Regions from separate parts of the Azospirillum fermentarium genome, predicted to be linked through region 3. Evidence: riboswitches for the same ligand, from Rfam matches in the RefSeq annotation. Region 3 holds a riboswitch; each other region holds the start of a gene.
What was found. A riboswitch is a leader RNA that binds a small molecule or an ion and turns the genes downstream of it on or off. The one in region 3 is predicted to bind cobalamin.
Positions count from the first base shown of each region.

Region 1: it holds a riboswitch for cobalamin, as region 3 does, so the genes downstream of both, M2352_RS21900 (TonB-dependent receptor plug domain-containing protein) here and M2352_RS23780 (energy-coupling factor ABC transporter permease) in region 3, are expected to answer to the same signal.
Region 2: it holds a riboswitch for cobalamin, as region 3 does, so the genes downstream of both, M2352_RS22915 (ribonucleoside-diphosphate reductase subunit alpha) here and M2352_RS23780 (energy-coupling factor ABC transporter permease) in region 3, are expected to answer to the same signal.

Region 1 is NZ_JAOQNH010000003.1:366,149-369,419, forward strand. It holds gene M2352_RS21900 (TonB-dependent receptor plug domain-containing protein) at 1-1,662, opposite strand, end outside; cobalamin riboswitch at 1,780-1,990, opposite strand; gene treZ (malto-oligosyltrehalose trehalohydrolase) at 2,105-3,271, shown strand, end outside.
Region 2 is NZ_JAOQNH010000003.1:589,866-593,136, reverse strand. It holds gene M2352_RS22920 (aldo/keto reductase) at 1-752, shown strand, start outside; cobalamin riboswitch at 852-1,074, shown strand; gene M2352_RS22915 (ribonucleoside-diphosphate reductase subunit alpha) at 1,188-3,116, shown strand; gene M2352_RS22910 (ribonucleotide-diphosphate reductase subunit beta) at 3,140-3,271, shown strand, end outside.
Region 3 is NZ_JAOQNH010000003.1:810,084-813,354, reverse strand. It holds gene M2352_RS23785 (extracellular solute-binding protein) at 1-1,346, shown strand, start outside; cobalamin riboswitch at 1,395-1,624, shown strand; gene M2352_RS23780 (energy-coupling factor ABC transporter permease) at 1,760-2,449, shown strand; gene M2352_RS23775 (energy-coupling factor ABC transporter substrate-binding protein) at 2,439-2,765, shown strand; gene M2352_RS23770 (CbiQ family ECF transporter T component) at 2,752-3,271, shown strand, end outside.

The DNA.
Region 1 (3,271 bases), 440 kb from region 3:
GTAATTGGCGTTCAGGCTCGCCAGATGCTTGGGCCGGCGCACCAGCTCGGCCCCGGTGGAGTCCTCGCCCTCGGTCCAGGTGTAGGAGCCGCGCAGCGTCAGCCCGTCCACCGGCTCCACCGTCAGCCCCACCTCCAGCCCCTGCACGCGGGATTCGCCGGGCATGTTGATGGAGGTGCGTCCGGTCCCGGTGATGAGATCGCGGATGCGCTGGTTGAACCACGTGGCATCGGCCACCACCCGCTTGCCCCACAGCGCCTGATCGGCGCCGATGTCCCAGCCGCGGCCCTTTTCCGGCTTCAGGTCCGGGTTGCCGGCATAGGTGGCGGTGTATCCGTACAGCTCGAACAGCGTCGGGTTCTTGACCCCGGTGCCGTAGGAGGCGCGCAGCTTGGTGCCGGTGTCCTCCACGCGGTAGGCGGCGGTGCCGCGCCAGGTGGTGGCGTCCTGGAACAGGTCGTTGCCGTCGCGGCGCACGCTGCCGGTCAGGGTCAGACGGTCGAACAGGTCCAGCTTGTACTGCCCCACCAGCCCCGTTGACCCGATGGTGCGGTCGAAGTTGGAATAGCCGCTGCGGGTGATGCCGGTGTCGTCCTCGTGCTCCACCCCGGCGGTCAGCACGTGCGCCGCTGGGCCGGTGGCAAAGCTGAGGTTGGTCTGATAGTCCAGCTTGGTCTTGCGCCCCTCGTAGGTGCTGGTGGTCTGGCCGCGGGCATCGCGGTAATTCCGTTGCTGCCGGCCATAGGACAGGCCGGCGATGTGCTCCCAATGGCCGTCAAGGAACACCGCTTTGCCCTGCACCCGCCCGAACGCCTGCTTGCCGGTGGTGCTGGTGCCGTCGTCCACCGCCCCGCGCCCGCCGGTGAAACCATCGGTGTCGCTGTCGAAGCGGGTGTAGCGGCCCACCACCGCCAGTTCGGTGGTGCCGGTGGGACGCACGGCGGCCTTGGCGGTCAGGGTACCGTTGCGATAGCCGTCCTTCTCGCCGTTGCCCAGCCGGCGGTCGGCCACCGACACGCCGGTGCTGCGCACACCTTGGGCACTCACCGCCACGTCGTAGCGGTCGTTGCCGGTGCCGGCGGTGGCGCGCCCGGCCCAGGTGCCGAACGATCCGCCCTCCACCGCCGCCGAGAGGGAGGGCGCGCCGCTGCCGCGGCGGGTGACGATGTTGACCACGCCGCCCACGGCGTCGGAGCCGTAGAGCGCGCTTTGTGGCCCGCGCAGCACCTCCACCCGCTCGATGTCGCCGGCCAGCAGGTTGGCGAAGTCGTATTCGGAGCCCGATGCGGGGTCGTTGACCTCGATCCCGTCGATCAGCACCAGGGTCTGGTTGCCCTCGGCCCCGCGGATGCGGACCTGGGTCAGGGTGCCCATGGGGCCGGTGCGGTTGACCGCCACGCCCGGCACCTCGCGCAGGACGTCGGACAGGATCCGGGTCTGGCGCTGCTGGAGGTCGTCCGCCGTGATGATGGTCAGCGCGCTGCCGGTCGCGTCCGCCGCGGTGGGCACGCGGTTGGCGGTGACGGAGATTTCCGGCAGCAGCATGGCCGTGCTCGTGGCGGTGCCGTCGTCGGCGGCCAGGGATGAGAGGGGGAGGAGAACGCCGCCGATGGCAAAGGCGGCGGGAATCGTCCGGGACGGACAGAACAGGGTACGAGTCATGAGACCTCGGGCGGAGACGCCGGTGGCACGTCACCGCGAACGAAGCCCCGCCGCGATCCCGCACGGGCGGAATCCCGGTTCGGCAACCTTCGGTGCACCCCGCCCGAATGTGTCCGCGTGTGACCACGGTTGACGGCAGGTCTCCTGGCTCACGGGTTGTCGCCTGTCCGCGGCCTTCCCAGAGCGTCTTTCATGGCTCCAGTGGCTTCGTTGCGGACGGCTCGCCGCTTACAGTTGCGGGGGCAGCCCCGGCTTGAAACCCTGTCGATGGGTCCGCACCGTGTTCCCTTTTCAGCCCTTGCGGGCAACCGTCGCGGCCAAGCTAGGGGCGGTGATGCCGGCGGGTCAATGATTTTGTTGCCGGGGTTTTTTTATTGCGGGGAGCAAACCCAGCGGCGGGGCGTTGTCGGGGGATGCCGCCGCACACCAGAGGATTGCTGCGATGACCGAGAACCGTTTCACCCATTCCATGCCCTTCGGCGCCCAGCCGCAGGCCGGCGGTTCCGTCCGGTTCCGCCTGTGGGCGCCGGGCGTGGCGGAGATGACGCTGGAGATCGACGGCAGCACCCGCCTGCCCATGGTGCGGGAAGAGGACGGGTGGTTCACCCTGGCCACCCATGAGGCCGCGGCGGGCAGCGCCTACCGTTTCATCCTGCCCGACGGGCTGGCGGTCCCCGACCCGGTGTCGCGCTGGCAGCCCGACGGGGTGCACGGGCCGAGCCGGGTGGTGGACCCGGCCTCCTACGCCTGGACGGCGAGCGCATGGCGCGGGCGGCCCTGGCACGAGACGGTGCTGTACGAACTCCACGTCGGGACATTCACACCCGAAGGCACCTACCGCGCCGCCATCGAACGGCTGGACCATCTGGCGGCGGCCGGCATCACGGCGGTGGAGCTGATGCCGCTGGCCGAATGCCCCGGCGGGCGGAACTGGGGGTACGACGGGGTGCAGCTTTTCGCCCCCCGGTCGGCCTATGGCACGCCCGACGACCTGAAGGCGCTGATCGACGCGGCGCATGGGCGGGGGCTGATGGTGTTCCTGGATGTGGTCTACAACCACTTCGGGCCGGACGGGAACTACCTGCACGCCTACGCCCCCGGCTTCTTCACCGAACGGCACAAGACGCCGTGGGGTGCCGCCATCAATTTCGACGGCGCCCACGCCCGCCCGGTGCGCGACTTCATGATCCACAACGCGCTCTATTGGCTGGAGGAATACCGCATCGACGGGCTGCGGCTGGACGCGGTGCACGCCATCATCGACGATTCTTCCCCCCACATCCTGGAGGAGCTGGCCCGGCGGGTGCGTGATCGCGTGGGCCGGGACCGTCACGTCCATCTGGTGCTGGAGAACGAGCACAACGCCGCCCGCCTCCTGTCCCGCGACGGGGGGGAGCCGCGGTTCCACACCGCCCAATGGAACGACGATTACCACCACGCCGCCCATGTGCTGGCCACCGGGGAGAGCGGGGGATATTACAGCGACTTTGCCGCCGACCCCATCGCCGGCCTGTGCCGGGCGCTGGCCGAGGGCTTCATCTACCAGGGCGGCCCGTCCGCTTTGCGCGGCGGCGAACGGCGGGGGGAGGTGTCGCGGCACCTGCCGCCG
Region 2 (3,271 bases), 220 kb from region 3:
ACACCGCCCGCATGGTGCCCGCCGTCCTCGCTCTCGGCTACCGCCACATCGACACCGCCCAGATCTACGGCAACGAGGATGCGGTGGGCGCCGGCATCGCGGCGTCCGGCGTTCCCCGCGGCGACATCTTCCTGACCACCAAGGTGTGGGTGAAGAATTACCGGGACAGCGCCTTCCACGCCTCGGTCGATGAGAGCCTGCGCAAGCTGGGCACCGATTACGTGGACCTGCTGCTGCTCCACTGGCCCAACGCGGATGTGCCGCTGGCCGAGCAGATCGGCGCGCTGAACGCCGTGCGGCAGGCGGGCAAGGTGCGCCACATCGGCGTGTCCAACTTCTCCACCGCCCTGATGGCCGAGGCCGGGCGCCTGTCCGCCGCCCCGCTGGTGACCAACCAGATCGAATACCACCCCTATCTCGACCAGACGGCGGTGATCGGCGCGGCGCGCGCGGCGGGCATGGCCGTCACCGCCTATTACGCCATGGCCGACGGCAAAGTCCTGGCCGACGAACGGCTTCGGGCCGTCGCCGCCCGCCACGGCCGGACGGTGGCCCAGGTGGTGCTGCGCTGGCTGGTGCAGCAGCCCGGCGTCGTCGCCCTGTCCAAGACGGTGAGTGCTGCGCGCGCGGCGGAAAACGCCGCCATTTTCGATTTTACCCTGCCGCCGGAGGATATGGCCGCCATCCACGCCCTTGCCACGCCGGACGGGCGGCTGGTCAGCCCCGCCGGGCTGGCGCCGGTGTGGGATTGAGATGACGCGGAATTGACATTCCGCCGCCATTGAGGCAACACACGCGGTGTGAAACGGGGGCGCTCAAGAGAAGATCTTGACGCCCCCGTTTCCATGACATACCATATTTAGCGTTATGGTTCCCTGCATCCAACAAGATACAGGGCTAAGAGGGAAGCCGGTGAGTCCCCGTCCGGGAACGATGCCGGCGCTGCCCCCGCAACTGTAAGCGGAGAGCGTGTCCGCCGTTTTCGTGTCACTGGCGCCCCTCGGGCGCTGGGAAGGCCGGACGGACGTGCTGTGACCCGCAAGCCAGGAGACCTGCCGTAACCGAACGAACGTCCACGGGCGGGGTGTCCCGGTGGTGCGCTTGCGCCTGTGCGCCATCCCCGTGGCCCACATCCGCAGCCGTGCTTGCCGTGCGTCCCGTCCAACCCCACGACAGGATGACCACCGATGCCGGCGCTTGCCTTGCCCACCGCCCAGACGGCCACCCCGTACAGCTTTGGCCGGGATTTCGACGATCACGGCAATCTGGTGGCCCTGCCCCCGCGCCCGCTGGACCGGGCGGTCACCCGCGCGCCGCTGGAACGCTGGACGCCGCCGTCCCCCACGGTGGTGGGCATCGACCGCAGCCGCGACGCGCTCCTGACCGCGTTCGGCAAGGCGACGCTGGACGACCGCTATCTGCTCCCCGGTGAAAGCTATCAGGATCTGTTCGCCCGCGTGGCCGCGGCCTATGCCGACGATGCCGCCCACGCCCAGCGGATCTATGACGCCATGTCGCGGCTGTGGTTCATGCCGGCGACACCGGTTCTCAGCAACGGCGGCACCTCCCGCGGCCTGCCCATTTCATGCTTCCTCAACGCGGTGCCGGATTCGCTGGACGGCATCGTCGGCGTGTGGAACGAGAACGTGCGGCTGGCGTCCAACGGCGGCGGCATCGGCACCTATTGGGGCGGGGTGCGGTCCATCGGCGAGCCGGTGAAGGGCTGCGGCACCACCTCGGGCATCATCCCGTTCATCCGGGTGATGGACAGCCTGACGCTGGCCATCAGCCAGGGGTCGCTGCGCCGCGGGTCGGCGGCGGTCTATCTCGACATCCACCACCCGGAAATCGAGGAGTTTCTGGAGATCCGCAAGTCCTCGGGCGATTTCAACCGCAAGAGCCTGAACCTGCACCACGCCGTGGTCATCACCGATGCGTTCATGGAGGCGGTGCGCGGCGACACCCCCTTCCTCCTGAAAAGCCCCAAGACGGGGGAGGTGCTGAAATCGCTGAGCGCCCGCCAACTGTGGCAGAAGATCCTGGAAACCCGGCTGCAGACCGGCGAACCCTATCTGCTGTTCGGCGACACGGTGAACCGGGCGCTGCCCCGGCACCAGCGGGATCTGGGGCTGCGCGTCACCACCAGCAACCTGTGCAGCGAAATCACCCTGCCCACCGGCACCGACCATCTGGGCAACGAGCGCACGGCGGTGTGCTGCCTCGCCTCCCTCAATCTGGAAACCTGGGATCAGTGGAGCGGCGACGGCGCGCTGGTGGAGGATGTGCTGCGCTTCCTCGACAACGTGCTGACCCGCTTCATCGAAGACGCACCGGAGGGGATGGAGAGTGCGGTTTACTCGGCCATGCGTGAACGCTCGGTCGGGCTGGGGGTGATGGGGTTCCATTCGTTCCTGCAGGCGCGCGGCATTCCCTTTGAAAGCGCTTTGGCGAAATCGTGGAACCTGCGCTTCTTCCGCACCATCCGGCGGGCCGCCGACGCCGCGTCGGTGCGGCTGGCCGACGAGCGCGGCCCCTGCCCCGACGCCGCCGACCGCAACATCCGCGCCCGCTTCAGCCACAAGCTGGCCATCGCCCCCACCGCGTCCATCAGCATCATCTGCGGCGGCACCAGCGCCTGCATCGAACCGATCCCGGCCAACATCTACACCCACAAAACCCTGTCAGGGTCGATCTCGGTGCGCAACCCGCATCTGGAACGGCTGCTGGCCGGGCGCGGCGCCGACACGCCCGCGGTGTGGCAGTCGATCATCGAGCACGAAGGATCGGTGCAGCATCTGGACGTGCTGAGCGACGATGAAAAGGCGGTGTTCCGCACCGCGTTCGAAATCGACCAGCGGTGGATCGTGGATTTCGCCGCCGACCGCACCCCCTTTGTCTGCCAGAGCCAGTCGATCAACCTCTACCTGCCGGGCGACATCGACAAATGGGATCTGCACATGCTGCATTGGACCGCGTGGGAGCGGGGGCTGAAAAGCCTGTATTACTGCCGGTCCAAATCGGTGCAGCGCGCGGCCTTTGCCGGCGGCAACCGGGACCGCGGCGCCGATGCCGCCCCCGCCCGCACCGATTACGAAGAATGCCTGGCCTGCCAGTGAGCACCGGCAACGGACACCCCATCATGACCGCATCCCTTGCGCACATGGATCCGCGCGCCCTGATCGGCACGGGCCGTGTCGGGCTTCTCGACGCCTCCGGCGCCTACAATGTGGACCGCTACCCGTGGGCTTATGCCTATTGGAAAAAGCAGCAG
Region 3 (3,271 bases):
CGCTGGACGACCGCCGCGTGCGCATCACCCTGTCCAGCCGGGGGGAGATCAAGCCGGTCATCGACTTTGCCACCGTCATGGCGCCGGAGGCCCGGCATTGGTGGACCGCCAACGGGCGCGACATCGGTAAGACGGTGCTGGAGGCGCCGCTTGGCTCCGGCCCCTACCGCACGGTGGCGGTCAATCCGGGGCGGGCGCTGACCTATGAGCGGGTGGCCGATTACTGGGGCCGCGATTTGCCGGTCAACCGCGGCCTGTACAATTTCGGCACCATCAAACAGGATTTCTACCGCGACGACGACGTGATGTTCGAGGCGTTCAAGGCCGGCGGCTACGACATCCGCGTGGAAAACCGGGCGCAGCGCTGGACCACCGGCTATGATTTTCCCGCCGTGGCCGACGGGCGGGTGGTCAAGCGGGTGATCCCCTCGGCGCTGCCGCTGGGGGCGCAGGCGTTCCGTTTCAACACCCGCCGGCCCCAGTTCGCCGACCCCCGCGTGCGCGAGGCGCTGGGGATGCTGTTCAATTTCGCCTGGACGCAGAAGACGCTGTTGTACGGGCAGTACCACCGCACCCTGTCCAACTTCCCCAATTCCGACTATGGCGCCAGCGGGGTGCCGGGGCCGGACGAACTGGCGCTGCTGGAACCGTACCGGGACCGTCTGCCGCCGCGGCTGTTCACCCAGCCGTTCCAACCCCCCGCGGGCGACCCCGCCGGCAACAACCGCGCCGAAACCCGCGAGGCGCTGCGCCTGCTGAAAGAGGCGGGGTGGGAGCCGAAGAACGGGCGTCTGGCCAACGCCGCCGGCCAGCCGCTGACGGTGGAAGTCCTGGAGGTGGCGGGCGGCGGCCTGTCCCGCATCATCCAGCCCTATGTGGAAACCCTGCGCCGGGCCGGGGTGGACGCCAGCCTGCGCAGCGTCGATTCCGCCCAGTACGAGGCGCGGTCGGACGATTTCGACTTCGACGTCATCGTCACCAACTTCAGCTTCGCCAGCCCGCCGGCCACCGAACTGCGGGCCTTCTTCGGCTCGGCCACGGCGGGGGAGCGGGGATCGTTCAACTACCCCGGCGTGCGCGACCCCATCGTGGATGCGCTGGTGGAAAAGGTCATCGCCGCCAGGGACGAGGCCACGCTGAAGACCGCCACCCGCGCGCTGGACCGCGTGCTGCTGTGGAGCTTCTACATGGTGCCCCACTGGTACAACCCGGAAAGCTGGGTGGCGGCGTGGGACCGTTTCGGCATCCCCGCGACGCCCCGCAAGTATGACCAGGAGTTCCGCAGCACCCTGTTCCCCGACACCTGGTGGATCGACCCGGCCAAGACGGCGAAGCTGGGGCGTTAGCCGAAGGGTTGTACGCCTTCCTTGACAACATCCGCCCCCGCCCCGTACCGTCGCGGGCGTGATGCCGGTTCTCCGGCTCCCGTCCGCGGGGGCCGGCGATGAAAAGGGAACATGGTGCCGCAGGCCCCTTGGGGCTCGCGCAAGCCATGGCTGCCCCCGCAACTGTAGGCGGTGAGCCGCCGCGCCCCTGATGTGCCACTGGCCGGTGACGGCCGGGAAGGCCGGCGCGGTGGCGGCGACCCGCAAGCCAGGAGACCTGCCGGCGTCCGCTGTCTCGTGTCGTTCCTCCGGGCGGGGTGTCCCGGTGGCGTGGAATCAGGACGGCCCCGCGCCCAGAGGACCGGACGCGGGTCTGCCGGCTTTCCCCTCCATCGTTCCCCTGGCCTCCCGGATCAACTGGGAGTGTCTGGTTCATGCATATCATGGAAGGCTTTCTGCCTCCTCTCCACGCCGCCGGGTGGGCGGCGGCGTCGGCACCCTTCGTCATTGTGGGCGCGGTGCGCCTGCGCCGCATCGTGCGGGAAAAGCCCGAGGCCCGGCTGCTCTTGGGGGCGTCGGGCGCCTTCGCCTTCCTCTTGTCGGCGCTGAAGCTGCCCAGCGTGACGGGAAGCTGCTCGCATCCCACCGGCACCGGGCTGGGGGCGGCGCTGTTCGGCCCGTCGGTGATGACGCTGATGGCCACCATCGTGCTGCTGTTCCAGGCGCTGCTGCTGGCCCACGGGGGCTTGACCACGCTGGGGGCCAACGTGTTTTCCATGGGCATCGTCGGCCCGTGGGTGGCGTGGGCCATGGTGCGCGGCGGCGGGGCCGTGGGGCTGTCGGTGCCGGTGCGGGTGTTCCTGGCGGCGTTCCTGGGCGACCTCGCCACCTATGTCACCACGGCGCTGCAGCTTGGGCTGGCCTTCCCCGATCCGGCCACCGGCTTCACGGGGGCGTCGGTGAAATTCCTGTCGATCTTTGCGGTGACGCAGATGCCGCTGGCGGTGGTGGAAGGGCTGCTGACGGTGGCGGTGGTCAACTGGCTGTCGCGCAACAGCGCCGACGACCTGCGCCTGCTGGCGGAAATGCGCGGTGAAGAGAAGGATTCCGGCCATGTTGCGTGACAACCGCATCGTCCTGGGGCTGGCCGCGGCCATCGTCCTGCTGCCGCTGGTCATGCCGTGGGAGGAGAAGCCCAGCTTCGGCGGCTCCGACGACAAGGCGTCCGGCGTGATCGAAGAGGTGAGGCCCGGCTACACCCCCTGGTGGGAACCCCTGTGGGAGCCCCCCAGCAAGGAAATCGAAAGCCTGCTGTTCGCGGGGCAGGCCGCAGTGGGGGCGTGGCTGCTGGGCTATTACATGGGCCGCCGGTCCCGCCGGCGGGACGGGGACACCGGACGGCAGGGCACGCAGCGGCGCGCGCGCGATGCGCGCCCTTGACCGGGCGGCCCATCTGTCGGCGTGGAAGGACCGCGGCACCGGCGGCAAGCTGGCGCTGAGCCTGGGGCTGATGCTGGCGGCCATGGCCGGGGCGCCGCCCCTGGCCCCGGCGGCGGTGTTCGCGGCGGCGGTGGGGCTGGCGCTGCTGTCGGCCCGCGTGCCGCCCGCGGCCCTGGCCGCCGCCTTGCTGCCCCCGGCGGGGTTTCTGCTGGCCAGCCTGCCGGCGCTGGCCCTGACGCTGGACTGGCGCGGCGGGCTGGCGCTGGGCTGGGTGCCCGGCGGGGTGGAAACGGCGCTGGTGCCGGTGGGCCGGTCGCTGGCGGCGGTGGCGGCGCTGGCGCTGCTGACCCTGACCACGCCGGCCAGCCGGCTGATCGGGCTTTTGCGTGGGCTGGGGCTGCCGGCGGCGGTGGCCGACGTGGCGCTGCTGACCTACCGCCTGCTGTTTCTGCTGGGCGACACGGTGACCGCGGGGTCGCGGGCGCAGGCGTTCCGGCTGGGCTATG